One region of the Pseudomonas sp. FW305-70 genome, then DNA from elsewhere that is predicted to be linked to it. Evidence: riboswitches for the same ligand, from Rfam matches in the RefSeq annotation. Region 1 holds a riboswitch; the other holds the start of a gene.
The links. A riboswitch is a leader RNA that binds a small molecule or an ion and turns the genes downstream of it on or off. The one in region 1 is predicted to bind cobalamin.
Positions count from the first base shown of each region.

Region 2: linked by a shared signal. The riboswitch ahead of AC3WN7_RS08765 (CbtB domain-containing protein) and the one ahead of cobO (cob(I)yrinic acid a,c-diamide adenosyltransferase) in region 1 are both predicted to bind cobalamin.

Region 1 covers NZ_JBYSYZ010000033.1:20,318-34,771, forward strand. Annotated here, with positions in the region: gene cobT (nicotinate-nucleotide--dimethylbenzimidazole phosphoribosyltransferase) at 1-279, opposite strand, end outside; gene cobU (bifunctional adenosylcobinamide kinase/adenosylcobinamide-phosphate guanylyltransferase) at 276-797, opposite strand; gene AC3WN7_RS21265 (cobyric acid synthase) at 920-2,371, opposite strand; gene cobD (threonine-phosphate decarboxylase CobD) at 2,368-3,360, opposite strand; gene cbiB (adenosylcobinamide-phosphate synthase CbiB) at 3,353-4,261, opposite strand; gene bluB (5,6-dimethylbenzimidazole synthase) at 4,258-4,908, opposite strand; gene AC3WN7_RS21285 (cobyrinic acid a,c-diamide synthase CobB) at 4,905-6,305, opposite strand; gene cobO (cob(I)yrinic acid a,c-diamide adenosyltransferase) at 6,302-6,913, opposite strand; cobalamin riboswitch at 6,996-7,228, opposite strand; gene AC3WN7_RS21295 (hypothetical protein) at 7,382-7,966, shown strand; gene AC3WN7_RS21300 (PQQ-dependent sugar dehydrogenase) at 8,033-9,346, shown strand; gene AC3WN7_RS21305 (O-methyltransferase) at 9,364-10,026, opposite strand; gene AC3WN7_RS21310 (C40 family peptidase) at 10,045-10,581, opposite strand; gene AC3WN7_RS21315 (C40 family peptidase) at 10,747-11,385, opposite strand; gene hda (DnaA regulatory inactivator Hda) at 11,607-12,311, opposite strand; gene AC3WN7_RS21325 (AI-2E family transporter) at 12,542-13,615, opposite strand; gene AC3WN7_RS21330 (DUF2066 domain-containing protein) at 13,652-14,454, opposite strand, start outside.
Region 2 covers NZ_JBYSYZ010000008.1:77,016-91,469, forward strand. Annotated here, with positions in the region: gene AC3WN7_RS08720 (nitrite/sulfite reductase) at 1-119, opposite strand, end outside; gene AC3WN7_RS08725 (ABC transporter substrate-binding protein) at 643-1,728, shown strand; gene AC3WN7_RS08730 (DUF2970 domain-containing protein) at 1,735-1,953, opposite strand; gene metH (methionine synthase) at 2,147-5,857, opposite strand; gene AC3WN7_RS08740 (fatty acid cis/trans isomerase) at 6,014-8,311, shown strand; gene nfuA (Fe-S biogenesis protein NfuA) at 8,512-9,096, shown strand; gene cobM (precorrin-4 C(11)-methyltransferase) at 9,266-10,012, opposite strand; gene AC3WN7_RS08755 (cobalamin biosynthesis protein) at 10,097-10,510, opposite strand; gene AC3WN7_RS08760 (CbtA family protein) at 10,507-11,214, opposite strand; gene AC3WN7_RS08765 (CbtB domain-containing protein) at 11,226-11,417, opposite strand; cobalamin riboswitch at 11,540-11,765, opposite strand; cobalamin riboswitch at 11,976-12,188, shown strand; gene cobW (cobalamin biosynthesis protein CobW) at 12,291-13,361, shown strand; gene cobN (cobaltochelatase subunit CobN) at 13,365-14,454, shown strand, end outside.

The DNA.
Region 1 (14,454 bases):
ACCGCTGACGAAGTTGAGCAGCATCTGCCCGGTCACTTCCTGGGGAAACGCCGACACGCCCTCGGCGACCACGCCGTGGTCGCCGGCAAATATCGCGATCCACACCTGTTCCAGACTCGGCTTGACCCGCCCCTGCAATCCCGCCAGTTGCACCGCCACCGATTCCAGCTGACCAAGGGAGCCGGCCGGTTTTGTCAGTTGCTGTTGCCGCGCCCGGGCCTGTTCGAGCGCTTGGGTATCCACTGGCCTGCACGGGTTCAGCCACCAGGATTGAGTCATAACGCAGTTCCTTTCAGAGTCAGGGGCAGGCCGGCGACGGTCAGGACGACACGCTGACAACGCTCAGCCAGAGCTTGATGCAGCCAACCGGCTTCATCGACATAGCGGCGAGTCAATTCGCCCAGCGGCACGACACCCATTCCGGTCTCGTTGCTGACAAAAATGATTTCACCCGGCAACGCTGCCAGGCAGTCCAGCAGGGCATCACGCTCGGCTTGCAAGCGCTCGGCATCGTCGAGCATCAGCAGGTTGGTCAACCACAGGGTCAGGCAATCCACCAGCAGACAGCGGTCGGCACGGGCGCTTTCACGCAGTACCCGAGCCAGTTCCAGGGGTTCTTCAATCAGTGCCCACTCGGCAGGACGACGGGCACGGTGATGAGCCACCCGCTCGCTCATTTCGCCATCCAATGGCTGGCTGGTGGCGATGTAGGTGACGGTCAGGGCGCTGTCGATGGCGAGTTTTTCAGCCAGGCGACTCTTGCCGGAGCGGGCGCCGCCGAGGATCAGTTGGAGCATGGTTACATCCTTTCAAATGGGCGGTGTGGCCACTTCAGTCTTCGCGAGCAAGCCCGCTCCCACATTAGAACGCGATCAACTGTGGGAGCGGGCTTGCTCGCGAAGAGGCCAGAGCTTTCACCTCAGATTCCACAGAGCTGCCGCAACAGCCCGGTATCCAGATGCTTCTCCACCAGATCCGCCAGCCGCTCGATATCGCGCTCGCGCAAGCCGTGATAATCCACGTCCTGCACCTCCTCCAGACCGGCCCAGCGCAACAGCGCACTGCACGCCGCCGGCGATTCGAACAGCCCGTGCAGGTAGGTGCCGAAAATCTGCCCGTCAGCACTTTGCGCACCATCGCAGCGGCCGTCATCCAGATGCACGGCGGCATTTTCCAGAGCGGGTCCGGTGGTCACGCCGGCATGGATTTCATAGCCTGATACCGGCGCATCTTCCAGCGCCAGGCGACCGCACACATTGCGCAGCTGCTTCTCTTGTTCGAGCCGGGTCTGGAACGCCAGCAGTCCCAAACCGGCACTGGAACCCGGCGCGCCCTCGAGGCCCAGCGGGTCATGCACCTGCTCACCGAGCATCTGCAGGCCGCCACAGATCCCCAGCAGCTTTCCGCCGTAACGCAGATGCCGGGCAATCGCGGTTTCCCAACCATTGGCCCGCAGGTGCGCGAGGTCGCTGCGCACACTTTTCGAGCCAGGAAGAATGATCAGGTCGGCGGTCGGAATCGCCTGGCCGGGGCCAATGAATTGCAGGTCTACCTGCGGATGCAGGCGCAGCGGATCGAAATCGGTGTGATTGCTGATGCGCGGCAGCACCGGCACCACGACTTTCAGCACCCGCTCGGCTTTATCGGTCTGGCGCTGATCGATGCCGTCTTCAGCCTCCAGGTGCAGGTCCATCACGTACGGCAGCACACCCATCACCGGTTTGCCGGTGCGTTCTTCAAGCCAGTCGAGACCGGGTTGCAGCAACGCGAGGTCACCGCGAAAACGATTGATGATGAAGCCTTTGACCCGCGCCTGTTCGCTCGGCGACAGCAGTTCGAGGGTACCCACCAGATGGGCGAAAACCCCGCCGCGATTGATATCGGCAATCAGCAGCACCGGACAATCCACCGCTTCGGCGAAGCCCATGTTGGCGATGTCGCCGGCGCGCAAATTGATTTCCGCCGGCGAGCCTGCGCCTTCGACCATCACCAGCGGATACGCCGCGCTCAAGCGCTCGTGGGAGGCCAGTACCGCTTGCATGGCGATGCTTTTGTAGTCGTGATAGGCGACGGCGTTCATGGTCGTGACGGCGCGGCCATGGATGATCACCTGGGCACCGGTGTCACTGTTGGGCTTGAGCAATACCGGATTCATGTCGGTGTGCGGTGCGAGGTGCGCGGCCTGGGCCTGAACCGCCTGGGCACGGCCAATCTCGCCGCCGTCGGCGGTCACCGCACTGTTGAGTGCCATGTTCTGCGGCTTGAACGGCACCACCCTGACGCCCTGACGCGTGGCCCAACGGCACAACGCAGTCACCAGCGTGCTTTTACCGGCATCCGACGTGGTGCCCTGCACCATCAGCGTGGTCATTGGTTTTCCTTGGCGAAATCTTCGAAGGCCTGAGCCAGTCGCACCCAGGCGGCTTCGTCACCGGGCAGGCCGAATCGCAGGCTGCTGTTGTGCGTGAACAACCGCAGGAGAATGCCGCGCCGGGCCATGAATTCATGCAGTGCTTCGGCGCGCTCGGTGATCAGCCACTGGAACAGCGCACAGCCGCCCTGGGGCTCGAAGCCGTGCTGCTGCAGCAACGACGCCAGGCGCTCGCTGGCCTCTTCGGTGCGCAGCCGTTGCCGCGTTTGCCCCTGCGTATCGCGCAGGCAGGCCTGCCCCACTACCCGGGTTGCTCCGCTCACGGCCCAGGGCCCCACTTGTTCTGCCAGCAACTTGAGCAACTTGCGCTCGGCCAGCACAAACCCCAGGCGCACACCGGCCAGGCCAAAAAACTTGCCGAAGGAGCGCAAGACGATCAGTCCGACCTGATGGGCAAACGGCGCCAGGCTCAGTTGCGGCGTGTTATCCATGAACGCTTCGTCCACCACCAGCCAGCCACCGCGCTGGGCCAGTCGCGTGTGCCAGTCGAGCAGGCGACTGGGGGTGAGGCTCAGACCCGTTGGATTATTCGGATTGACCACCACCAGCACGTCGAAACTGTCGATGAAGAAGTCGACTTCCTGCTCCAGCACTTCGCGCACGATGTAGCCATTGCGACGCCAGGCTTCGGCGTGCTCGGCGTAGCACGGCGACAACACACCCACCTTGCCTGCCCGCCGCAATCGCGGCAGCAGCTGGATCGCCATTTGCGAACCGGCCACCGGCAATGCCTGCAAGGTGCCGTAGTAATCACAGGCGGCCTGTTCCAGACCATCGTCCGCCTCCGGCAAACGGGCCCAGGCCCGCAGCGGAATATCCGGCACCGGGAACGGCCAGGGCGCAAGGCCCGTCGACAGGTCCAGCCAGTCGGCTTCATCTATGCCGTATTCGAGCGCCGCCTTGCGCAATCGTCCACCGTGCTCAAGCATAAAATTCGGCCCCCAGGCAGAGAATCAGCAGCCATAACCATACCCCGCGCTGGACCAGTTGCCAGCCCTGGTCAATGGAGTCGGCGTCCGCCGGCACGCCTTCGCCCAGTTGCGGACGCTGGTGCAGTTCGCCGTGATAAATCGCCGCGCCGCCCAATTCGACGCCAAGGGCCCCTGCCCCTGCCGCCATGACCGGGCCGGCGTTCGGGCTGTCCCAGGTCGGGCCCTGGGTGCGCCAGCATTTCAACGCCAGCCGGGTTTTGCCCAGCAGCGCGTAAGTCAGCGCCACCAGACGCGCAGGAATGTAATTGAGCACGTCGTCGATCTTCGCCGCCGCCCAGCCGAACCGTTCGAAGCGCTCATTGCGATAGCCCCACATCGCATCCAGCGTATTGCTCAGGCGATAGAGCACCACGCCCGGCGCACCGGCCACGGCAAACCAGAACAACGCGGCGAACACCGCGTCACTACCGTTTTCCAGCACCGACTCGGTGGCAGCACGGGCGACTTCGGTTTTATCCAGGTCACTGGTTTTACGGCTGACCAGATAACTCACACGCTTGCGTGCTTCATCAAGATCATCGCCGCGCAAGGCCTTGGCCACCGGCGTGACGTGTTCACCGAGGCTGCGCATGCCGAGGGCGCAATAGAGCGCGAGAATCTCGACGATCCAGCCAACGTAAGGCGCCCAGGAGAATGCCGTGACCAGCAGCACCAGCGGCAGCACGGCGATCACCCACGCGGTGACGCCATGGCTGCGCCAGCCGCGACCGCCGCCGTTGAAACGTTGCTCGATGCGATCGGCAAAACGGCCGAACGCCACCAGCGGATGCCAGCGTTTGGGTTCACCCAGCAGCGCATCCAGCGCAACCGCGGCGACACTCAACAACGCCACACTCATTGACTCACTCCCCAATAGTTCTCATACAGCAATTCATGCAGCGGACGCGCCTGCGCCCAGCCTTCGAGCACCAGCATCGGCGCCGGGTAGAACGCCTTCACCGGTCCCAGGCACAGCACCGCCAGCGGTTTGGCTCCCGGCGGCAGCCTCAGCAGATCCGCCAGCGCCTGGGGGTCGAACAGCGACACCCAGCCCATACCCAACCCTTCGGCGCGAGACGCGAGCCACAGGTTCTGGATGGCACAGGACAGCGAGGCCATGTCCATTTCCGGCAAGGTGCGGCGACCGAAGATATGCTGCTCGCGGTCGTCCATCAGTGCGGCGACCAGTACCTCGGCGCAATCGTTGATGCCTTCCACCTTGAGTTTCATGAATTCGTCGCTGCGCTCGCCGAGGGCTTCGGCGGTGCGCACGCGCTCCTCTTCCACCAGGGCCTGGATTTGCCCGCGCAAGGCGCGATCACTGATGCGGATGAAGCGCCAGGGCTGCATCAGGCCGACGCTCGGCGCCTGATGTGCGGCTTCGAGCAGGCGCTGGAGCAACTCGGGCTCGACGGTGCCGCCGCTGAAGTGGCGCATGTCGCGGCGTTCGCCGATGGCGCGGTAGACCGCTGCGCGTTCGGCTTCGGTGAATGCGTTGTCTGTCATGGCCTCTTCGCGGGCAAGCCCGCTCCCACATTTAAAGGTGAGCGGCCTGAAGAAATGCATTCCCCTGTGGGAGCGGGCTTGCTCGCGAAGGCGGCTTCAAGGTCCGGCGCAAACAGCGCGGCAATCGCCGAGGGATTCGACGGAAAATAAAAGTGCACGTAGGAGGCCGTCATCCGCCCCTCGCGATAAACCGCTTCCGCGCCGCGCCCGCCGTTAGGGCTCACGCCCCGGGCAATCGGCGCCAGTTCAGTGCTGGTCAGCGAATGGTGATAGGTGTGCCCACGCAGCGAACCTTCCGGCAGTTCCACCGCTTGCAGCGCCAGCGCCGCCAGACGCTTTTGCATGACCGCATCACCGGCCAGCAATCCCGCCAGTTCGGCACGAGTGCCCTCGACATCGGTCAGGGAGTCGAGCAGATACAGCATGCCGCCACACTCGGCGAGCAAGGGTTTGCCCGCCCGGTGGTGGGCGCGGATCGCCTCGAGCATCGCCGTGTTTTGCGCCAGCGCGACATGGTGCAGCTCCGGGTAACCGCCCGGCAGATACAGGCTGTCCGCCTGCGGCAATTGGCGGTCGCGGATCGGCGAGAAGAACGACAACTCGGCACCCATCGCCCGCAGCAAATCAAGGCTCGCACCGTAGGTGAACGCAAAGGCTTCATCACGGGCCACAGCAATGCGCACACCGGCCAGTAGCGGTTCGGCGACGATGACATCGGGGGCGGCGAACTCGACTGCCGGTGGCAGCGCGACCTCGCAACTGCTGGCCAGGGCATCGGCTGCCGCATCGAGGCGCAGGTCGAGATCGTTCAGTTCACTGGCTTGAACCAGCCCCAGGTGTCGGCTCGGCAGTTCAATCCCGGTTTCCCGGGACAGCGCACCGTACCAGCGCAACCCTTCAGTCAGGCTGCCCTCGAGCAGTTGCGCGTGACGCAGCGTGCCGACGCGGTTGGCCAGCACGCCGGCGAACGGCAGGTCCGGCTGATAACGCGCCAGCCCCAGGGCCAGTGCGCCGAAGGTCTGGGCCATGGCGGTGCCGTCGATCACACCCAGCACCGGCACACCGAAATGCCGCGCCAGATCGGCGCTCGACGGCGTACCGTCGAACAGCCCCATGACACCTTCGATCAGGATCAGGTCGGCTTCAGCGGCGGCTTCCCACAGCAACCGGCGACTCTCCTGCTCGCCGACCATCCACATGTCCAGTTGATACACCGGCGCACCGCTGGCGCGTTCGAGGATCATCGGATCGAGAAAGTCGGGGCCGCACTTGAACACACGGACCTTGCGCCCCTGATTGCGATGCAACCGGGCCAGCGCCGCGGTGACGGTGGTCTTGCCCTGGCCGGAGGCCGGCGCGGCAATCAGTACCGCCGGGCAATGACGAGGCTGGTTCACAGCTCGACGCCTTTCTGCGCTTTGATCCCGGCCTGAAAGGCGTGTTTGATCATGCCCATTTCGGTGACCGTGTCGGCCATCTCGATCATTTCCGGCTTGGCGGCACGCCCGGTGACCACCACGTGTTGCATCGGCGGCCGCGCCTGCAAGTCGCTGAGCACCTGATCGAGATCGAGGTAGCCGTGCTTGAGGGCGATGTTCAGCTCATCCAGCACCACCAGGCCGATGGACGGATCGCGCAGCAGTTCCCGGGACACCGCCCACGCCGCTTCGGCGGCAGCGATGTCGCGCTGACGGTCCTGGGTTTCCCAGGTAAACCCTTCGCCCATCACATGAAAACGCACCTGCTCGGGAAAGCGCCGGAAGAACAACTCTTCGCCGGTACTGTTGCGGCCCTTGATGAACTGCACCACTCCGCATTGCATGCCGTGCCCCATGGCGCGGGCGAGCATGCCGAAGGCCGAACTGCTCTTGCCCTTGCCGTTGCCGGTCAGCACCAGCAACAGACCACACTCGTTCGGGGAATTGGCGATGCGCTCGTCGATCACGGCTTTTTTGCGCTGCATGCGCGCCAGGTGGCGTTCGTCACGATCGGGGGTATCAGTCATGGGGGAGCTCTCCGTTGAGACAGGAATAACGGCGGGCAGGCACAGCAATAGGAGGCAACAAGCCTGGCATCGCCCACCGTGATGCCGCTGGATGAATCAGGCCGGTCTCCGGGCTCATGAGTGGCGCGTAGCCAGACTGCGCGCCTTCCCGCATCGAATCGACACAGTGGCATCAGACACAGTTTTCACTCATTTACCGTTGCGGGGGCAGCGCCGGAATGGCGGGTCTTCGACCAACAGAAGAACGCGTTCACCGGCTTCCCTGTTTCACTCTGTCGACCCAAGTCACAGAGCACCTGAAACAAGCCGCGAAGGTTAGAGGGTTGGGGGTGGAGCGTCAATTAAAGCCGGGAGGCCAGCTGCCGAATAACTGTCGTCGATCAAAAAACTGACGTCAATCTTGTGCCTCCTTCCCAGCAGTGATATCAAAGAGCCATAACCTCACAACACAAAAACAAGGGTGAGCCCATGCAAGGCATGATCATCAGCAATCCAAAGCTGGAATTCCTGCGCCCCGTGCTCGAGCGCTGGTTCGAATGCATCGACCGCTACAACGCCGTCCGCGGTGATGGCGACACACCCTACTGGCACGACGAAAAAGCCAATCTCGGAATACTGTCGGCCGCCGCCTGGATGGCCGAGATGGTCACACTGCAACAGACACCCACCCGCAAGCAGACCGAAGAAGGCGAACGCAACAGCCGCGCCGACCTGTTCCTCGCCTCGCCCGAAACCCGCGCCTACATCCAGACCAGCCAGCGCTGGCCACGGGTCAACAGCCTCAATCTGAGCCAGGCCCTGCTCGACATCGCCAGCGATGCAAAGCGCCTGAGCCACGCCAGCGACCTGAAACTCGGCTGCCTGTTCGTCGCCCCGCAAAAAGCCCAGCAAGGCGCGACACCGGAAGAACTCCAGGACATGGTCGACGACCTGCAAAAGGAACACACCTGCGCGGTCGCCTGGTATTTCCCGTATGCCTACCGCAAGTTGCGCAATGAAGCCGGCAACTATCACCCCGGCATTGCGGTGCTGTTCAAGGAAGCACGTGGCTAGGGGTTGAACCATTGGACGACAACGCGTCTCTATGATTAGAACAAGGCATTCATAGGGAACACCCGTATGCGCACGCCCCCGCTCGTTCTCGTTATCGCGATCTGCGGAGGGCTCGCCGGTTGCAGTGAGACCGCCGGCCTGCAAGTCTCCGACGGCACCGGCCCTTCACCCCAACTGCCGCCCCCCAACAAAACCCTGATCCCGACTGTGAACATCGCCCCGGCCATCGGCTGGCCACAGGGCGCCAAACCCGTCGCCGCCGCGGGCACTCAAGTGGCCGCTTTTGCCGAAGACCTGGATCATCCCCGCTGGCTTTATGTACTGCCCAACGGCGACGTACTGGTGGCGGAAACCAACGCGCCACCCAAACCCGAAGACGGCAAAGGCATTCGCGGCTGGGTCATGAAGCAAGTCATGGGACGCGCCGGGGCCAGGGTGCCCAGCGCGAACCGCATCACCTTGCTGCGCGACAAGGACCACGATGGCGTCGCGGAAACCCGCACGGTGTTTCTGCAAAACCTCAACTCGCCCTTCGGCATGACCCTGGTCGGCAAGGACTTGTATGTGGCCGACACTGATCGCCTGCTGCGCTTTCACTATGAAAGTGGCGATACGCAGATCAAGTCGCCACCGGTCAAAGTGGTCGACCTGCCGGGTGGCCCGCTGAACCACCACTGGACCAAAAACGTCATCGCCAGCAAGGACGGCCGCAAGCTCTACGTCACCGTGGGCTCCAACAGCAACGTCGCGGAAAACGGCATGGACAAGGAAGAAGGTCGCGCAGCGATCTGGGAAGTGGACCGAGCCACCGGCCAGCAGCGGATCTTCGCCTCCGGCCTGCGCAACCCCAACGGCATGGCCTGGGAGCCGCGCAGTGGCGCGCTGTGGACCGCGGTCAACGAACGGGATGAAATCGGCAGCGACCTGGTCCCGGACTACATCACCTCGGTCAAGGACGGCGCATTCTATGGCTGGCCTTACAGCTATTACGGCCAGCATGTCGATAGCCGCGTCGAGCCGCAAAACCCCGATCTGGTGGCCAAGGCCATCGCTCCGGACTATGCCGTCGGCCCGCACACGGCATCACTGGGCCTGACCTTCGCTGAAAACAGCAAACTGCCGCCGCCGTTCACCCAAGGGGCCTTCATCGGGCAGCACGGCTCCTGGAACCGTAACCCCCACAGTGGCTACAAAGTGATTTTCGTGCCGTTCAGCGCAGGCAAACCTGCGGGACAACCGATTGAAGTGCTCAGCGGCTTTCTCAACGAAAAGGAAGAAGCCATGGGCCGCCCGGTGGGCGTGGTGATCGATCGGCAGGGCGATCTGCTGGTGGCCGATGATGTGGGGAATAAAGTGTGGCGGGTGTCGGCGCTCAGGTAATTCGCTCCCACAGGGTTCTAGCGTTTGCGACAGAGTGTGAGCCCGTCACCCAACGGCAACAACGACAGATCCACCCGCACATCATTCTTCAACGCCAGGTTGAGCGCCTGGATCGCCCGGGTGTCCGCGCTCTCGGGGCTGCTCTCAAGCACGCGCCCGCTCCACAGGGTGTTGTCGAACAGCGCCAGCCCGCCGACCCGCAGCAAACGCAGGGCATGCTCCAGATAACTCGGGTAGTTGGCCTTGTCGGCATCGATGAACACCAGGTCGAACTGCTCGCCCTGACCTTGCCGCTCAAGCTCGCGGAGGGTTTCCAGTGCGGGTGCCAGGCGCAGGTCGATCCGCCCGATGAGTCCCGCTTCCTGCCAGTAGCGTCGTGCGATGGCGTTGTAGTCGCCGGGGATATCACAGCAAATCAGCGAACCGTCAGCCGGCAATGCCGCCGCCATGCACAGCGCGCTGTATCCGGTGAACGTACCGACTTCGAGCAAGCGCCTGGCGCCTGTCAGCTTTACCAGCAAGGCGAGAAACTGTCCCTGCTCCGGCGCCACCTGCCAGCGCGCCATCGGCAGCGCCTGGGTCTCATCGCGCAAGCGCTTGAGCAGTGGTGTTTCGCGCAGGGAAACATCGAGCAGGTATTGGTACAGGGCGTCGTCGAGATTCAGCGTGCGAGCAGTCATGAGCAGCAGCTCCGGACGTTACGGGTTGCGCGCCAGATGTTCAGGCTGCAGAACACGCTTGGCGCTCAGGTAAGCCTTTTGCCAATACGCCTTGGACAGGCTGTCGAGCTTCACGGTGCCGCCAGTGGCCGGCGCGTGGACGAAACGCCCTTCTCCCACGTAGATGCCGGCATGACTGACCTGGGAACCGCCATTGGTAGCGAAGAAAAGCAGGTCACCCGTCTGCAGGCCTTCCTTGCCGACATTCGCCGCTTGCATGGAGATCATCTCGCGAGTCGTGCGCGGCAAGGCAATGCCGGTGACATCGCGGTACACGTACGCGATCAGGCCGCTGCAATCAAATCCGGAATCCGGCGTGTTGCCACCCCAGCGATAAGGCGTACCCACCAGGCCGAGCGCGCGAAACAGCACGTCCTCCGCTTCGGGCGAAAACGCTTGTGGGGAACCAAATACGATGGGCGCGCGAACCACCGGCGCAGGAGGCGGTGTGCGGCTGGCGCAGGCACTGAGCAGTGCTGCGAAGAACATGATTGCGAGGCGGGCCGACGTCGTCATAAGCAGAACATCCTGATCTGGCTGCGGCTTTTTCTGCGGGGAGCGCAGAAAAGAAAACCGCCTGCGTAGGACGCAGGCGGTTTGCCATCATTTGTAGATCAAGATTCTAGCGGCTACACGACAAACTTCAAGTAAGACTTTAAGTTCGCCTTACAAAATGTCCGCTTATTTACGTGCAGTGACGATTGGCGACGCGTTAGGTGCCATCGCCAGGGCGCGCTTGGCCTCGATGAAGGTCTTGCTCCAGTAGCTGTCGCCCAGGCTATCGATGCGCACACCACCGCTGCGGCGGCTGCTGGAGTGGATGAACTGGTTGTCACCCAGGTAGATCCCGGCGTGACTGACGCGACCACGACGACCGTTGGTTGCGAAGAACAGCAGATCGCCCGGCTCAAGCTTGCTGCGCGAGACCAGCGGAGCGTCCACGTTGATCATTTCGCGGGTGGAGCGCGGCAGGTTCATGCCCGCTTCTTCGCGGAACAGGTAGCCGATGAAACCACTGCAATCGAAGCCGGCTTCAGAAGTGCCGCCGAAACGGTAACGGGTACCGATCAGGGACATGCCGCGTTCGAGGATGCTGTCGGCCAGGACCGGAAGCTGGTAGGACTTGCCGCCAGCGAAGTCTGCGAGTTCTTTTTCGGTGGCCTTCTCTTCCTGGTAGAGAGCTTCCTGATAAAGAGCGGAAGACTGGGCAGTGGCCGGGTTTTGAACCTGCTGCTGCTGGACCACTGGAGTGTGGGCAGCGCAACCGAACAACAGGGTGACGAGTGCGAGAGGCACGAGGGGTGCGAAGCGATTTAGCATGGGCACGACCGTGGCTGAAGTTGTAAAGAAGTCGAGACTATGCCCGCTATCGACCTCATTTGCAAATTCAATCAATCTTTTTGTGACTTATTGGTTTCTCGTTTACATCTAAGCGCTTAAGCCCATTTTAAACATGCACGCGGCCTGCAACCTTGCAGGAAAGCGGAATTTCTGGCGCCTGAAATATGCCGAAACGGCTATAAGCCCCGGTTCCAGCGGGTCTACCAGCCGAGGGTTTCTTTCAAAAACGGGATTGTCAGCTTGCGCTGAGCCTGGAGGGAAGCCTGATCGAGACGCTCAAGCAGCTCGAACAACGCGCTCATGCTGCGGGTGCCGCGAGTCAGGATGAAATGCCCGACCTCATCGGTCAGGTGCAGTCCGCGACGGGAGGCGCGCAATTGCAGGGCACGCAATTTGTCCTCGTCGGACAGTGGGCGCATCTGGAAGATCAAGGCCAGGGTCAGGCGCGACTTGAGGTCCGCCAGCTTCACCGGCAACTCGCGCGGGGATGTCGACGCGGCAATCAGCAGGCGCCGGCCGCTGTCGCGCAGGCGATTGAACAGATGGAACAGCGCCTCTTCCCAGTCCGCCTTGCCGGCAACCGCCTGCAGGTCATCGAGACAGACCAGTTCGTACTGCTCAAGGTTATCGAGAATTTCGATACCGCGATCGAGCAGCTCGGCCAGCGGCAGATACACCGCAGGCTCTCCCAATTGCTCGAAGCGCAGGCAGGCAGCCTGCAACAGGTGCGTACGCCCTACCCCGTCCTTGCCCCAAAGGTAGATCAGGCTTTCGGTCCAGCCGGCGTCGGCTTCGCATAGCCGCTCGACATAGCCGAGTGCAGCGGCATTGGCGCCTGGGTAGTAGTTGATAAAGGTGGCGTCATCACGCAGACGCACACCTAGGGGCAGCTGAATCGGTTTCATGCTGACTGAACAGTTCCAAAGGAACCGTTAGTGGCCTCTGTGTAAAGTTTGCGAAGTTTATACCCGTGAAGCGGGCCGCACAATGCGATAGACCACAAGCAAAATCAAAGGTTTGCGTTAACGCATCGGTTTTATGACAGTTTCTTTGGCGGTGCATGTAGCAGTCGCGCTGTGTAATCAGGCTGACCCGGCACGAACCCGGGCAGCCCGCCATCGCCCATCGACACCTTTTACCCCTGCGGTTCGTCGACGCCCCCGTAGATATCGGAATCCTTATACAAATCTTGCACATGGCGCACCAGCACCATGATCACCGCGGCAACCGGCAATGCCAGCAGCACACCGGTAAAGCCGAACAGCTCACCCCCGGCCAGAATCGAGAAAATCACCGCCACCGGGTGCAAACCAATCCGGTCACCGACCAGCAACGGCGTCAGCACCATACCCTCCAGCGCCTGGCCGACCATGAACACCGCGACAATGCCCAGCATCGGGTATAGATCGCCACCGAACTGGAACAGCCCTGCAATCAGCGCCGCACCGATGCCGATGATAAATCCCATGTACGGCACGATCGCTGCCAGACCGGCAATCACGCCAATCAGCAAGCCCAGCTCCAGCCCGACCAGCATCAGGCCTGCTGCATAGATCACCCCCAGGGCCACCATGACCAGCAACTGACCACGAACGAACGCTCCGAGTACTTCATGGCATTCACCCGCCAGCGACATCGCGCGCGCTTCACGATCTCGAGGCAGCAGGCTGCGGACCTTGGCCATCATCAGGTCCCAATCGCGCAACAGATAGAAGCTCACCACCGGGATCAACACCAGATTCGCCAACCAGCCAATCAACGCCAGACCCGAGGCAGTGGCATGACTCAGTACCACGCCGACCACATCGGAGGTCTGACTCATATGCTCGCCGATGGCGGCCTTGAGCCTGTCGAACTTCCAGAAGCCCTCCGACAGGCCGAACTTCGATTGCGCCCAGGGCAACGCCGTGTGCTGCAGCCAGTCGAGCATCTGCGGGGCCAGCTCATACAAACGAAACAGTTGCCGGGCGAGCAACGGCACCAGGACCAACAGCAGCGCGGTGAGGATCAATGTAAACAGGGCAAACACCGCCACTACACCCCAGGTTCGAGACAGCCCCGCCTTCTCCAGTCGATCCACCAGCGGGTCGAACAGATAGGCCAACAGCAGGGCCACCAGGAACGGCGTCAGGATCGGATGCAACAACCAGACAAAAACACAAAGCAGGAGCACCCCGCCGAGCCAGAACCAACGCCGCGTATCGGCCATAAACCACTCCATTGCTTCTATATAAAGAGAGAAAAACTACCAGCGAAACCGCAGTTGCGGAGTCGGGGCTGGCGCAGGCGCCGGGGCGGGCACCGCACCACCGGCGGCCGGCTGAACCGGCACTGCCGGAGTCGGCGCCTGAGCCGCCGGCGCTTCCTGCAACCGTGCCAGCGACAGTTGTGCACGCAACTGCTCGGCGCTGCCATTGACCCGGTAGACGATCCGGTCGCCGTCGACGCTTTGCACGCGCCCGCCAAATGGCTCCAGCAAGCGTCCCAGGGACGCGTAGTGCTCAAGATTCATGCCTTGCACTTCCAGCAATTGCGCGCTCGAAGCACCGGGCTTGGCGACAAACCGCGGCGCCAGCCGCTCATTGACCGCCAGCATCACCGCATCGGCCACGGCGGCCTGATCGGCACCCTGCACGCTGCCTGCCTCTTTTTTATCCCCCAGCCACAATTGCCACTTGGCTTGCCACTGCCCGCCCTCCTCTTTGGCGTGTACCGCGAGCAGGGCGTCGGCGTTGTAGCGTTCCGATGCCGCAAGCAAAGGGCCGGAATCTGCGCCTTCAAGATTCGGCGCGGTCGCGACGATCTGTTCGTTCAGGTCCGCCAATGGCAAGCGCAATGGCAACCCCCGGTGCTGGGCAGCCCGACGCAGCGGTGCCGCGCTGGCCTGGCCGTCGCCCACCAGGCTTGAACCCTCGGTGGAATCGTTGAGCCACCAGCCGAGGATCGACGGCCGATTGGCCCCCCACATGGCCAGGCCGGCGCGGCGCAAGGCCTGCTCAGTGGTTCCCGGGTCGAAATCGACTTTCAGGACTTCCGGCGGACCGGCTT
Region 2 (14,454 bases), on a different contig from region 1:
CGCAGAGGGCGGAATTCTTCTTCGCTCAGCTCGCCTGCCAGATAGCGTCGGGTCTGATCACGGAACTGCTTGACGCGGTCCTCGATGATCCGCTGATCGTATTCGTCGTATACGTACATATAAGTCCTGTTCTCAGGCTTGGGCCGGTCGGAAACAGCGGCGTTTTTTGGCTGGCTGGCGTCCGATAAAACCTCGGCAATTCTGCGCGCACGGCCGCGCACTCCCTACGGAGCCGGGGCAAGATACCAGTTTGCAGTTATGCGTAAAAGTGATGTTTGAGCATATGTAAAGAACCAAATCGCCTAATGAGAATCGTTGTGGCAAAGACCCTGTTTGTGATGCGGGCAATCGTCGTCTTTACTCTGCTCGAGTCTTTATGCAATCACCGATAAAACCGACAAGAGGCGATGCAATGAGCAACCCAACCAAAGCACGGAAAAGCGATAGCACTGTAGATGCCTGGGCAATCTTGTTCCTGATCATGCTGGTCGTGGGGACGGCGGTTTTCTGGGTCAGCCACCAATAAACGACCCCGTCCGGGCCCGGTTCCGACGATTGTCTGACAAAAACCGGAAAAATCGCCGTTTTACGGACCTTCGCTGGCTATAATGCGCGGCGAATTTCCGGGGGCTCGGACGACCAATGTTGAAGTTTCTGTATGGCGTATTGCTGACGCTGGGCATGGTCGTGGGACCTTGTGCCCAAGCGGCGTCAGTGCTGTTCCTGAATCCGGGAACCCCAACGGAAGCGTTCTGGGCGAGTTACTCGCAGTTCATGCAGGCTGCGGCGACGGACCTGGGGATGGACCTGCGTATCCAGTATTCCGACCGCGTCTCCGAAAACACCATCCGCCAGGCTCGTGAAGCCCTTCAGGGCGACCATCGTCCCGACTACCTGGTCTTCGTCAACGAGCAATACATCGCCCCCGAGGTCCTGCGGCTGGCCAAAGGCAGCGGGGTGAAGCTGTTCATGGTCAACAATGCCCTGACGGCGGATCAGATGAAACTGATTGGCGCGCGGCCTGACAAATATCCCGATTTGCTCGGCAGCCTGGTGCCCAATGACGAGGAGGGCGGCTACCTGATGCTCAAGGAACTGATCCGGCAGCACGGCCCGGTGGCCCCCGGCCAGACGATTGAACTGCTGGCCTTTTCCGGTTTGAAGGTCACCCCGTCCGCGCAATATCGCGAGAAAGGCCTGCGGCGTGCCTTGGCCGAGCACCCCGAAGTGCGTTTGCGCCAACTGGTGTACGGCGGCTGGACCCGGCAACGCGCCTACGAGCAGGCCAGGTTGTTGTTCAAGCGCTACCCGCAGACGTCGCTGGTCTGGGCCGCGAACGACGAGATGGCGTTCGGTGTGATGCAGGCGTATGTCGAGGCCGGTGGGGAGCCAGGCAAAGGCGTGCTGTTCGGCGCGATCAACAATTCACCCGCGGCGTTGCAGGCACTGCTGGACCGTCGCCTGAGTGTGTTACTGGGCGGGCACTTCACTCTGGGTGGCTGGGCGCTGGTGCAATTGCATGACTACGATGAAGGCGTGGACATCAGCCAGTACGGCGGCCGTGACCGCCAGATACCGTTGCTGCAACTGATCGACCGGGCACAGGCCAGGCGACTGCTGGCGATGGGGGCCACCCAGGACTTCGGTGTGGATTTTCACAAACTCTCGGCCAAGGGCCGTCCCGCGTCCTGGCGTTACCCGTTCACCCTGCAAACCCTGATGCACTGAGCCGCGTCAAACCCCGGCCAGGAGTAGCACCAGCTTGACGATGCCGAACAGCGTCAAGGCAAACACCACCGTGAACAGGACCCCCAGAATCACGAAATGACTGGGCTTGCCGTGCGTGAAATCACGGGCCCGGTTCTTCCCGCTCTGCACCCCGAACGCCGCCGCCATGACGCTGTGCAGCATTTGCCAGAAGCTCGGCGGCTTGTTGTCGGCCGGATCGTCCATAAAACCCTCGCCATGAATGTGTGTGAGGCAAGCATAGACAAATCACGGCATGCACAAAACAAATGTGGGAGCGGGCTTGCTCGCGATGAGGCCGTAACAGTCGATATCCATGCGACTGTCAGTCCGCCATCGCGAGCAAGCTCGCTCCCACAGAGGTATGTGTTGGCCACAATATCGTGGCCAATAGAGCCGTTTAGTTGTCGTAACCCAGGTTCGGCGCCAGCCAGCGTTCGGTCACGCTCAACTCCTGGCCTTTGCGCGAGGTGTAGCTCTGCACCTGGTCCTTGTCGACCTTGCCTACGGCAAAGTACTGCGCCTGCGGGTGAGCGAAGTACCAGCCGCTGACTGCTGCTGCCGGGAACATGGCGTAGTGTTCGGTGAGGAACACGCCGCTGCGGCCGGCGCGCATTTCCTGAGCTTGCGGATCGAGCAGGGCGAACAACTGGGCTTTTTCGGTGTGATCCGGGCAGGCCGGATAACCCGGTGCCGGACGGATGCCGGTGTATTGCTCCTTGATCAGTGCTTCGTTATCGAGCACTTCATCCTTGGCGTAGCCCCAATAGTCTTTACGCACCTGCTGGTGCAGCCACTCGGCGCACGCCTCGGCCAGGCGGTCGGCCAGGGCCTTGACCATGATCGAGTTGTAGTCGTCGCCAGCGTCCTGGTAGGCCTTGGCCACTTCTTCGGCGCCGATGCCGGCGGTGGTGATGAAACCACCCACGTAGTCGGTCACTTCACTGTCCTTGGGCGCGACGAAGTCGGCCAGGGAGAAGTTTGGCTTGCCGTCGGTCTTGATGATTTGCTGGCGCAAGTGGTGCAGCTTGGCCATTGGCTTGCCGTCATCGCCATAAAGTTCGATGTCGTCGTCATGCACCTGGTTGGCCGGCCAGAAACCGAACACCGCGCGGGCGCTGATCAGCTTCTCGTCGATCAGTTTGGTGAGCATTTCCCGGGCATCCTTGTACAGCGAGGTGGCGGCTTCACCGACCACTTCGTCCTGGAGGATGCGCGGGAACTTGCCGGCCAGATCCCAGGAGATAAAGAACGGGGTCCAGTCGATGTACTCGGCCAGAACGTTGAGGTCGATGTTGTCCAGCACCCGGGTGCCGGTGAAGGTCGGTTTGACCGGCGTGTAGCTCGCCCAGTCGAACTGTGGTTTCTTGGCGATGGCCGCGCCATAGCTCAGGCGTTCGGTGCGGGCGCTGCGGTTGGCGGTGCGCTCGCGAACTTCGATGTAGTCCTGGCGGGTTTTCTCGACGAAACCGGCCTTGAGTTCCTTGGACAGCAATTGGGTCGCCACGCCCACGGCGCGGGAGGCGTCGGTGACGTAGATCACCGCGTCGTTGCTGTACTTGGGCTCGATCTTCACCGCCGTGTGCGCCTTGGAGGTGGTGGCGCCCCCGATCATCAACGGCAGGTGGAAGTCCTGGCGCTGCATTTCGCGGGCAACATGGACCATCTCATCCAGCGACGGAGTGATCAGGCCGGACAGGCCGATGATGTCGCACTTCTGCTCCCTGGCCACCTGGAGGATTTTCTCCGCCGGGACCATCACGCCGAGGTCGACGATGTCATAGCCGTTGCAACCGAGCACCACGCCGACGATGTTCTTGCCGATGTCGTGCACGTCGCCTTTCACGGTCGCCATGAGGATCTTGCCCTTGGCTTCAGGCTTGTCGCCTTTTTCCAGTTCGATGAACGGGATCAGGTGCGCCACGGCCTGCTTCATCACGCGAGCGGATTTCACCACCTGGGGCAGGAACATTTTGCCGGCGCCGAACAGGTCGCCGACGATGTTCATGCCGGCCATCAGCGGGCCTTCGATCACCTCGATCGGGCGAGCGAAGGACAGGCGCGATTCTTCGGTGTCTTCGACGATGTGGGTGGTAATGCCTTTGACCAGCGCATGTTCCAGGCGCTTGTTGACGTCCCAGTTGCGCCACTCTTCGGTCTCGGCTTCCTTGACGCTGCCGTCGCCCTTGTACTTGTCGGCGATGGCGAGGAGGGCGTCGGTGCCTTCCGGGGTGCGGTTGAGGATCACGTCTTCGACGGCGTCGCGCAGTTCCACCGGGATCTGGTCGTAGATCTCCAGCTGCCCGGCGTTGACGATACCCATGGTCAGCCCGGCGCGAATGGCGTAGAGCAGGAACACCGAGTGGATCGCCTCACGCACCGGGTTGTTGCCACGGAACGAGAACGACACGTTGGACACGCCACCGGAGGTCAGCGCGTACGGCAGCTCGTCGCGGATGTAGGCGCAGGCGTTGATGAAATCGACGGCGTAATTGTTGTGCTCTTCGATACCGGTGGCCACGGCGAAGATGTTCGGGTCGAAGATGATGTCTTCCGGCGGGAAGTCCACTTCGTTGACCAGGATGTCGTAGGAGCGTTTGCAGATTTCCTTCTTGCGCGCTTCGGTGTCGGCCTGGCCGGCCTCGTCGAAGGCCATCACCACCACCGCGGCGCCGTAGCGCTTGCACAGTTTGGCGTGGTGAATGAACTGCTCCACGCCTTCTTTCATGCTGATCGAGTTGACAATGCCCTTGCCCTGGATGCATTTCAGGCCGGCTTCGATCACTTCCCACTTCGAGGAGTCGATCATGATCGGTACGCGGGAGATGTCCGGTTCGCCGGCAATCAGATTGAGGAAGGTCACCATGGCCTTCTTCGAATCGAGCATCCCTTCGTCCATGTTGATGTCGATCACCTGGGCGCCGGCCTCGACCTGCTGCAGGGCGACTTCCAGGGCTTCGGTGTAATTGTCCTCGCGGATCAGCCGGGCGAACTTGGCGGAACCGGTGATGTTGGTGCGCTCGCCGACGTTGACGAACAGCGAGCTGCGATCGATGGTAAAGGGTTCCAGACCCGAAAGGCGGCAAGCCTTGGGAATGTCCGGGATCTGGCGCGGCGCATAGCCGGCCACGGCCTTGGCGATGGCTTCGATGTGGCCCGGCGTGGTGCCGCAGCAGCCGCCGACAATGTTGAGGAAGCCGCTTTGGGCGAACTCTTCGATGACCTTGGCGGTTTGCGACGGCAGTTCGTCGTACTCGCCGAATTCGTTCGGCAGGCCGGCGTTCGGGTGCGCCGAGACGTGGGTGCCTGCCTTGTTCGACAGCTCTTCGAGGTACGGGCGCAACTCGCTGGCGCCGAGGGCGCAGTTCAGGCCAACGGAGATTGGCTTGGCGTGGGCCACGGAGTTCCAGAAGGCTTCGGTGGTCTGGCCCGACAGGGTGCGGCCCGAAGCGTCGGTGATGGTGCCGGAAATCATGATCGGCAGTTCGACGCCCAGTTCTTCGAACACGCCCTGTACGGCGAAGATCGCGGCCTTGGCGTTGAGGGTGTCGAAGATGGTTTCGATCAGGATCAGGTCGGCGCCGCCCTCGATCAGGCCTTTGGTGGATTCGGTGTAGTTTTCCACCAGCTCATCGAAGGTCACGTTGCGGTAGCCGGGGTTGTTCACGTCCGGGGACAACGAGCAGGTGCGACTGGTAGGACCGAGCACGCCGGCGACGAAGCGCGGCTTGTCCGGGGTTTCCAGGGTCTTGGCGTCGGCGACCTTGCGTGCCAGGCGAGCGCCTTCTACGTTTAATTCATACGCCAGGCCCTGCATGCCGTAGTCGGCCAGGGAGATCTGGGTGGCGTTGAAGGTGTTGGTTTCCAGAATGTCGGCGCCAGCGTCGAGGTAGGCTTTCTCGATGCCGCCAATCACGTCCGGGCGAGTCAGTACCAACAGGTCGTTGTTGCCTTTGACATCGCTCGGCCAGTCAGCGAAGCGTTTGCCACGGTAATCCTGCTCTTCGAGCTTGTAGCTCTGGATCATCGTGCCCATACCGCCATCGAGAATCAGGATGCGCTCTTTGAGGGCGTGCTTGAGAGCTTGAAGGCGAACGCTGCGATCGGACATTTGGACTACTCGGTAAGACCATGACGAAGGGCCGGGATGATAGCAAACCTGTGCGCTTTTAGAGCATTACTCGGATTTGCATGAATATCGTTCATGTTGTCAGGGGTGGCAGATCGGTAGAATCGCGGCGTTTTTTCAGGATCCAGGACCAGGGACATGTCTTATCGCTTCGTCATCAGCAGTGTGTTGATGCTTTTAAGCTGGGGCGCTGCGGCGCAAAGTCCGGCGAACTCCTCTGCCATTTCCTACAGTCGAGACATTCAACCGATCTTCACTGAAAAGTGCGTGGCCTGCCACGCCTGCAACGACGCCGCCTGTCAGCTCAACCTGGGTAGCGGCGAAGGGGCGGCACGCGGCGCAACGAAAGTCCCGGTTTACGACGGTGACCGTACTAAAGCGGTGGCGCCGACGCGGTTGTTTCTGGACGCCTCCGGCAAAGCCGCCTGGCAGCAAAAGGGCTTCTTTTCGGTGCTCGATGCCCAGGGCAGCCAGGCCGCCTTGATGGCGCGGATGCTGGAACTGGGCCACAACACCCCTTTGCAACCCAACGCCAGGCTGCCGCAAGACATCGTCCTGGGCCTGAACCGGGAGAACATGTGTGCCAGTCCCGCGCAGTTCGATGGCTACGCCGCTTCGCACCCGAAGGAAGGCATGCCGCTGGCGGTGACCGGCCTGACCGACCAGCAGTACCAGACGCTGCAACTCTGGCTGGCCGCAGGTGCACCTATCGATCAGCAGGCCCTGGCCCCGAGTGCGCAAGAAGCGCAGCAAGTGATCCAGTGGGAAAACCTGCTCAATTCGCCGGGCGCCCGGCAAAGCCTGGTGGGACGCTGGCTGTATGAGCACTGGTTCCTCGCCCATCTTTACTTCAAGGAGGGTGAACCCGGGCATTTCTTCCAGTGGGTGCGTTCGCGCACGCCGACCGGCCAGCCGATTGACCTGATCAATACCCGGCGCCCCAACGATGATCCGGGCACGGAGTTCTACTACCGCCTGTGGCCGGTGCAGGGCGTGATCGTGCACAAGACCCACATCACCTATCCGCTGAGTGCGGCGAAGCTGGCGCGGGTCAAATCCCTGTTCTACAGCGGCAACTGGGAGGTCAATGCACTGCCGGGCTATGGGCCGCAGAGCCGGGCCAACCCCTTTGCCACCTTCGAAGCGATCCCGGCCCAGGCGCGCTATCAGTTCATGCTCGATAACGCCGAGTATTTCGTGCGCACCTTTATCCGTGGGCCAGTGTGTCGTGGGCAGATCGCCACGGACGTGATTCGCGATAACTTCTGGGCGCTGTTCCAGGCACCTGAACACGACCTCTACATCACTGACCCGAACTATCGCGGGCAAGCCACGCCCTTGCTGGCGATGCCGGGGCAGAATGATGATGTCGGCAGCGTCCTGACCCTGTGGCACGACTACCGCGACAAACGCAACGAATACGAGGCCTTGCGCCGCGACAGTTACGCCGACGAGCCCGCACCGAGCTGGTCGACCCTGTGGGCCGGAAACGACAACGCACTGCTGAGCATCTTTCGCCACTTCGATAGCGCCTCGGTGACCAAAGGCCTGATCGGCGAAGTGCCGCAGACGATGTGGCTGTTCGACTATCCGCTGCTGGAACGCACCTACTATCAACTGGCAGTCAATTTCGATGTGTTCGGCAACGTGTCCCATCAGGCCCAGACGCGCCTGTATTTCGACCTGATCCGTAACGGTGCCGAGCAGAACTTCCTGCGTCTGATGCCCGCCGATTCGCGGGAGGGCTACCTCGACGACTGGTATCAGAACAGTGGCAAATTCAAAATGTGGCTGGACTACGAGTCCATCGACGATGACAAACCGACGGCGCTGAAGCTTGATCCGCAGGATCCCAAGCGCGATTTCGCCATGCAATTGCTGACCCGTTATGGCGACCTCAATGCCAGGCCCGACCCGATCAACCGCTGTGATGGCGCCTACTGTTCGCGGCCGAACATTGATCCTGGCCTGCAAAATGCCGAGCAGGTGTTGAGCCGCCTGACTTCGCGTCCGGCGGCGGGGTTGAAAGTGATTGATCAACTGCCGGAAGCGACCATGCTGCGCATCGAAACCGGCAGCGGCAAGCGTGAGGTCTACAGCCTGCTGCGCAACCGGGCCCACAGCAACGTGGCGTTCCTGCTCGGCGAATCGCTGCGCTATCAGCCGGGGCTCGATACCCTGACGATTTTCCCGGGCGTTCTCAGCAGCTACCCGAACTTCATGTTCAACGTTCCGGCCGGGCAAGTGCCGGCGTTTGTGGATGCGATGGAGAACGCCAAGGATAGCGACAGCTTTGAGAAAATCGTCGAACGTTGGGGAATACGCCGTAGTCATCCGCAATTCTGGTTCTATTTCCATGACCTGAGCCGCTACATCCAGGAGACCGATCCGGTGGAAGAGGGCGTGCTGGACATGAATCGCTTCGAGAACCTCTGACCAGGCGCAGACCCCCTGTGGGAGCGGGCTTGCTCGCGAAAGCTGTGTGTCAGTCGCAGTTGATTCGCCTGACACGACGCCTTCGTCGGAACGCCGCCCGGAGCAAGCCCGCTCCCACAATTCTTTCCCGACAAAAATACTGGGACTTTGTCCGGCGCGCCGATTGGCGTAAACTGCGCCCAAGCCTGCGAGGAGTTTCCATGACCGCTATTACCATTACCGACGCCGCCCACGATTATCTGGCTGATCTGCTCTCCAAGCAGAACACCCCGGGCATCGGCATCCGCGTCTTCATCACCCAGCCTGGCACCCAGTACGCCGAAACCTGCATTGCCTACTGCAAGCCGGGCGAAGAAAAACCCGAAGACACCGCGCTGGGGCTGAAAAGCTTCACCGCCTACATCGACCATTTCAGCGAAGCCTTCCTGGACGATGCCGTTGTCGACTACGCCACCGACCGCATGGGCGGCCAACTGACCATCAAGGCGCCAAACGCCAAAGTACCGATGGTCAACGCCGACAGCCCGGTCAACGAGCGCATCAACTACTACCTGCAAACCGAGATCAATCCGGGGCTGGCCAGCCACGGCGGTCAGGTCAGCCTGATCGACGTAGTCGAAGACGGCATCGCCGTCCTGCAGTTCGGCGGTGGTTGCCAGGGCTGCGGCCAGGCCGACGTGACGCTCAAGGAAGGCATCGAGCGCACCCTGCTCGAGCGTATTCCCGAGCTCAAGGGCGTTCGCGACGTGACCGACCACACGCAGAAAGAAAACGCCTACTACTAAGGTGTTCGCTGCGAAATAAAAAAACGGCGCTGTGGCGAGGGAGCTTGCTCCCGCTTGATGGCATAGCCATCACAAAATCAGTCGATGCATTTTCCCGTGATGAATGCATTGGCTGATGTTGGGACCGCTACGCGGTCCAGCGGGAGCAAGCTCCCTCGCCACAAGTGCTTCAGGGTCTGTAGAGATGCGCATGCCCCGCGCGATACAGCGACGATTCGCTGAAGTGATCACTGCCCAGCACCCGTCCCACCAGAATCAATGCCGTGCGCCGAAACCCTTTGGCGGCAACCTTTTCGGCAATGTCCTCAAGCGTTCCCGTCACCCAGTCCTGATCTGGCCAGCTCGCGCGGTGAACCACCGCAATCGGGCAATCGGCGCCGTAATGCGGCAGCAGTTCCTCAACGATCTTCTCCAGGTGATTGACTCCCAAATGAATCGCCATGGTCGCGCCGTGCTGCGCCAGGCTGGCGAATTCCTCTCCGGGTGGCATGGCGGTCTTGTCGGCGTAGCGAGTCAGGATCACGCTCTGTGAAACGTCCGGCAGCGTCAGTTCTGCACCCAGAAGCGCTGCACACGCGGCAGTGGCCGTCACGCCCGGGACGATTTCGAAGCCAATGCCCAACTCACGCAGATAACGAATCTGTTCGCCAATGGCGCCATACAGGCTCGGGTCGCCGGAGTGTACCCGGGCCACGTCCTGGCCCTTGGCGTGGGCGGCCTTGAACAGGTCGATGATCTGTTCAAGGTGCAGTTCGGCGCTGTTGACTACCTGCTCCGCACAATGACCTTCCAGTACCGCGGCTGGCACCAGCGAGCCGGCATAAATGATCACCGGGCAACTGCGAATCAGCCGCTGGCCCTTGACGGTAATCAGTTCGGGGTCGCCGGGACCTGCGCCAATGAAGTAGACGGTCATCGTCGGTTCCTGTGGGAATAAAAAGGGCTGAACAGGGCTTCAGATGAAGAATGTTCATGATCGAGGCGGGGATTATCGGGGATTTTATGCCGCGCCAGCCAATGCCAGGGTTGCCTGGGCATATTTTTGTCGGGGAATCAGCAGTTTTGCCGGGGCCTGGGCCAGTTGTTCGGCCAGGGCCAGTGCGGCGCTTTCCGCCACGCCGTAGCAACCGGTGCGTTCAAACGCTATTTGCGATTGATGGCTGAGTTGCGGCTCATAGGGGGCCAGTTGTTCGCTGCTGAAGTACAGCAATTCCAGGCCAAGCTGCTGAGCCAGTTCGATCAGTGCAGGTTCGTCGCGTTTCGAATCGATGCTGGCCAGGGCCTTGATTTCATGGCGCGCAATCTGGTGCGCCTCCAGTGCCTGGTCGAGCAGCGCCAGCAAGGTGCTGACGGGGCAGCCCTTTTGGCAGCCCAGGCCGACCACCAGGGTCGGCGCGGTGCTGACGTCCGTCATGCGTGGTATTGGCCATCGCTTTTGCGACGGAACAACCAGGCGCTGATCAGGCCCAGGGCCAGCCAGAACGCCACGTTGGTCAGTTGCGAAGCGATTTTGAATTGGGTTTCCAGCGCCTCCGGAGCGAGCATCGAATGCACTTGCGGTTGTGGTGCGCCAATCACATGGGGAACGGCAAGGATTGCCGCACCGAGAACTTTCATCAGCCAGTGACGGCTGAACACGATCAGCGCGATACCGACGGCGGTAGAGGCGGCGGTACCGATCCACCACAGTTGCCGTTGTGCCAGATCGGCGGCGGCCGTGCCTGGCAGTTCAGGTGGCAGGCCGAGGGTTGGCGCGAGCACGAAGGTCGCATAGCCGGCCAGGCCCCAGAGCAGGCCCTGGGAAGTTTTGGTCGGCGCACGCAAGGTGTACAGGCCGGCCAGCATCAGGGCGAAACCGACGGCCACCACCAGGTTGCCGCCAGTGGTCGACAGCACGCGCTGCCAGCCGTCTTCCGGCTCCCAGGCTTCGGCGTCGTGGGTATGGGCAGCCATCGCGCCATCGGCGTGTTCATGCATTTCAACGGCAGCCGGTTCGGCTTTTTCGTAGGTTTCGGCCTGCAGAATCAGGGGCGCGACCCAGAAACTTTGCAGCAGGGTCAGCAACAGGGCGGCCAGCAGCCCGGTGAAACCTGCGGTTTGCGCAATACGCTTGATCATGTCAGCAGGTCTCAATGGCACGGGAACGCGGAGCTGTGACGGGTATCGTGGGCGGCATTGTGCACCGCTTCGATGTGCGAGAAACCGGCGAAATACACAAGGCACGCGCCCAGGATCGACGCGCAGACGGCGGCGGTCAGACGTTGAGTCAGGGTAGAAGTGGTGCTGGCTGTAGTGTGGCCGGTGCTGCTGATGATCGACATGGCGTTTCCCTCTGGTCTGTCAGCGGGGAATCAAGAGCGCATGCAAAACCCTGCACGACCAGGCGCGCAGGGTTTCAAACAGCGCCCGCCCACCGCGGGTTTGTTGTTTCAGTGATCGTTATGGTCACTTTATGTTGCGGGCCGGTCTCCGGGCTCACGAGGGGCAAAGGCCTGGGCCTGAACCTGAAAACATCACCTTCCCATGCCGTAATGGCACAGTGGATCTGATGCTTCGCTCGCTTACCGTTGCGGGGGCAGCACCGGACTGACATGGCTTTAGAGTAAAGCACATGATTCACCGGTTTCCCGTTTCACCCTGTGAAGGGCACCCGTAACAAGATGCGTAGGAGAGCATGGGCGAGGGTTGGGCGTCAATTGGCAAGGGTTCTCAACTGGAAACCGAGTCGCTTTCTTCGCGAGCAAGCCCGCTCCCACACTTGACCCTTTTCCTCTGAAAGAACCCGATCAAATGTGGGAGCGGCGGTGCGGCGATCCGACTTGCTCGCGAAGGGCACACCGCAGAAGTCACGTGAACATTGACCCGCCCCAATACCATGCGTAGCCTTGCGCTTTCGAGGTTCTTCGGCGTTTGTCGAAGCTAAGAAGGGAACGCGGTCAATGCCGCGGCTGCCCCCGCAACTGTGAACGGTGATGTTCGTTGCCACGCCACTGCAGGCTCAATCCATGAGGCCGGCGGGAAGGCGCAGCGAATGCCAGGCCCAAGGCCGGCACGCCGTCAGCCAGGAGACCTGCCTCGACACAGATTCTCAAATTCAACCGGGCGGGGTGATCCGGTGGCGAACTCTTCAGGCACGCGCATCTGCGTTGCCGGTCGTCGTCCCGTATGCCCGCCACCTAGCCATAGGGCATCCGATGAAAACACTGGCCAAACTTCCCGTCACCATCGTCACCGGCTTCCTCGGCTCGGGTAAAACCACGCTGCTGCGGCACATGCTCGACAACGCCCAGGGTCGCCGCATCGCGGTAATCGTCAACGAATTTGGCGAGCTGGGCATCGACGGCGAAATCCTCAAGCAGTGCTCCATCGGTTGCACCGAAGAAGAAGCCAGCGGCCGTGTGTATGAACTGGCCAACGGCTGCCTGTGCTGCACCGTCCAGGAAGAATTTTTCCCGGTGATGCGCGAACTGGTGGCTCGTCGCGGCGATCTCGACCACATCCTCATCGAAACGTCGGGCCTGGCCCTGCCAAAACCGCTGGTCCAGGCTTTCCAGTGGCCGGAAATCCGCAGTGCCTGCACCGTTGACGCGGTGATCACCGTGGTCGACAGCCCGGCCGTGGCCGCCGGTACCTTTGCCGCCTTCCCGGACCAGGTCGATGCCCAGCGCAAACTCGACCCGAACCTGGACCACGAATCGCCATTGCACGAGCTGTTTGCCGACCAACTGGCCAGCGCCGACCTGGTGATTCTCAACAAATCCGACCTGATCAACCCGGCCGACCTGGCCCGCGTGCGCCTGGAAGTCGCCGAAGAGTTGCCGCCAGCGGTGAAAATCATCGAAGCCAGCAGCGGTCGCCTGCCGCTGGACGTGCTGATTGGCCTGGGTGCCGGCTCCGAAGAACACATCGACAGCCGCCACAGTCACCACGACCATCATCACGATGGCGACGATGATCATGACGACCACGATCACGACGCCTTCGATTCGATCTCCATCGAACTGCCGCAAGCCGACGAAAGCCTGCTGATGGACGCGCTGACGCAACTGGTGGTCCAGCACGGCATCCTGCGCGTCAAAGGTTTCGCCGCCGTCCCGAACAAACCGATGCGCCTGCTGATCCAGGGCGTGGGCACGCGTTTCGACAAGCACTTCGACCGCCAGTGGGGGGCCGAAGAGGCGCGCATCACCCGTCTGGTGCTGATCGGCCAGGAACTGGACGCCGCCGTACTTGAAGCGCAATTGCGCGCTGCGCTCAGCGTGTAACCCATGCACCTGCTCAGGACCCAGCCCGGCGGTTTCGTGTCGGATGACAACATCGCCGACCTTGGACAAACCCCCGCCGAGCTGGTGGTCCTGTGCAGCGGCGACTCCAGCCTGGCGCTGCTCGCCGAGGCGGCGCAGCAGTTGCCCGAGGATTACCCGAGCGTGCGCCTGGCCAACCCGATGCAGGTGCAGAACCATGCCTCGGTCGATTTGTACGTCGATGAAGTGCTGCGTCACGCCAGGGTGATCCTGATTTCGCTGCACGGCGGCATCGCCTATTGGCGTTACGGCATCGAGCGTCTGGTCGAACTGTCCCAGCGCGGCGTGCAGGTGATTCTGGTGCCGGGCGATGACCGCCCGGACCCGGAGCTCAGTGACCTGAGCACCGTCGGCGCCTTGGACCGCGACCGGCTCTGGCAGTTTCTGCGTCAAGGTGGCATGGGCAACGCCCTGGATTTCTTCCGCTGCCTGGCCAACCGTTGGCTGGCACGCGATTACACCTGGGGTGAGCCGCAAACCCTGCCGCGCACGGCGATTTACCACCCGCACAAACATTCTGCCGCACTGAGCGACTGGCAGGCCGACTGGCACGCCGATCAACCGGTGGCGGCGGTGCTGTTTTACCGTTCGCATTTGCAGGCGGCGAACACCGCTTTCATCGATGTTTTCTGCCAACGCTTGCAGGCAGCGGGGTTGAATCCGGTGCCGATTGCGCTGGCCAGTTTGAAAGAGCCCGGCTGCCTGGGCGCGGTCGAGGATTGGCTGGATGAAGCCGGCGTCTCGGTGATCCTGAACACTACGGGTTTCGCCCAGTCCAGCCCCGAAGCGCCGCATCTGCGGCCGTTCCGTCGCAATATTCCAGTGATCCAGGCGATTTGTGCCCAGGACAACGAACCGGGTTGGCGCGCCAGTGAACAGGGGCTTGGCCCGCGTGATCTGGCGATGCACATTGCCTTGCCGGAGCTGGACGGGCGCATCATCAGCCGTCCGATCAGCTTCAAGGACCTGGCGTGGCGCAGTGAGCGCAGCCAGTCGGATGTGGTCTGCTACCGGCCGCAACCGGAGCGCATGGACTTCGTTGCCGAACTGGCGC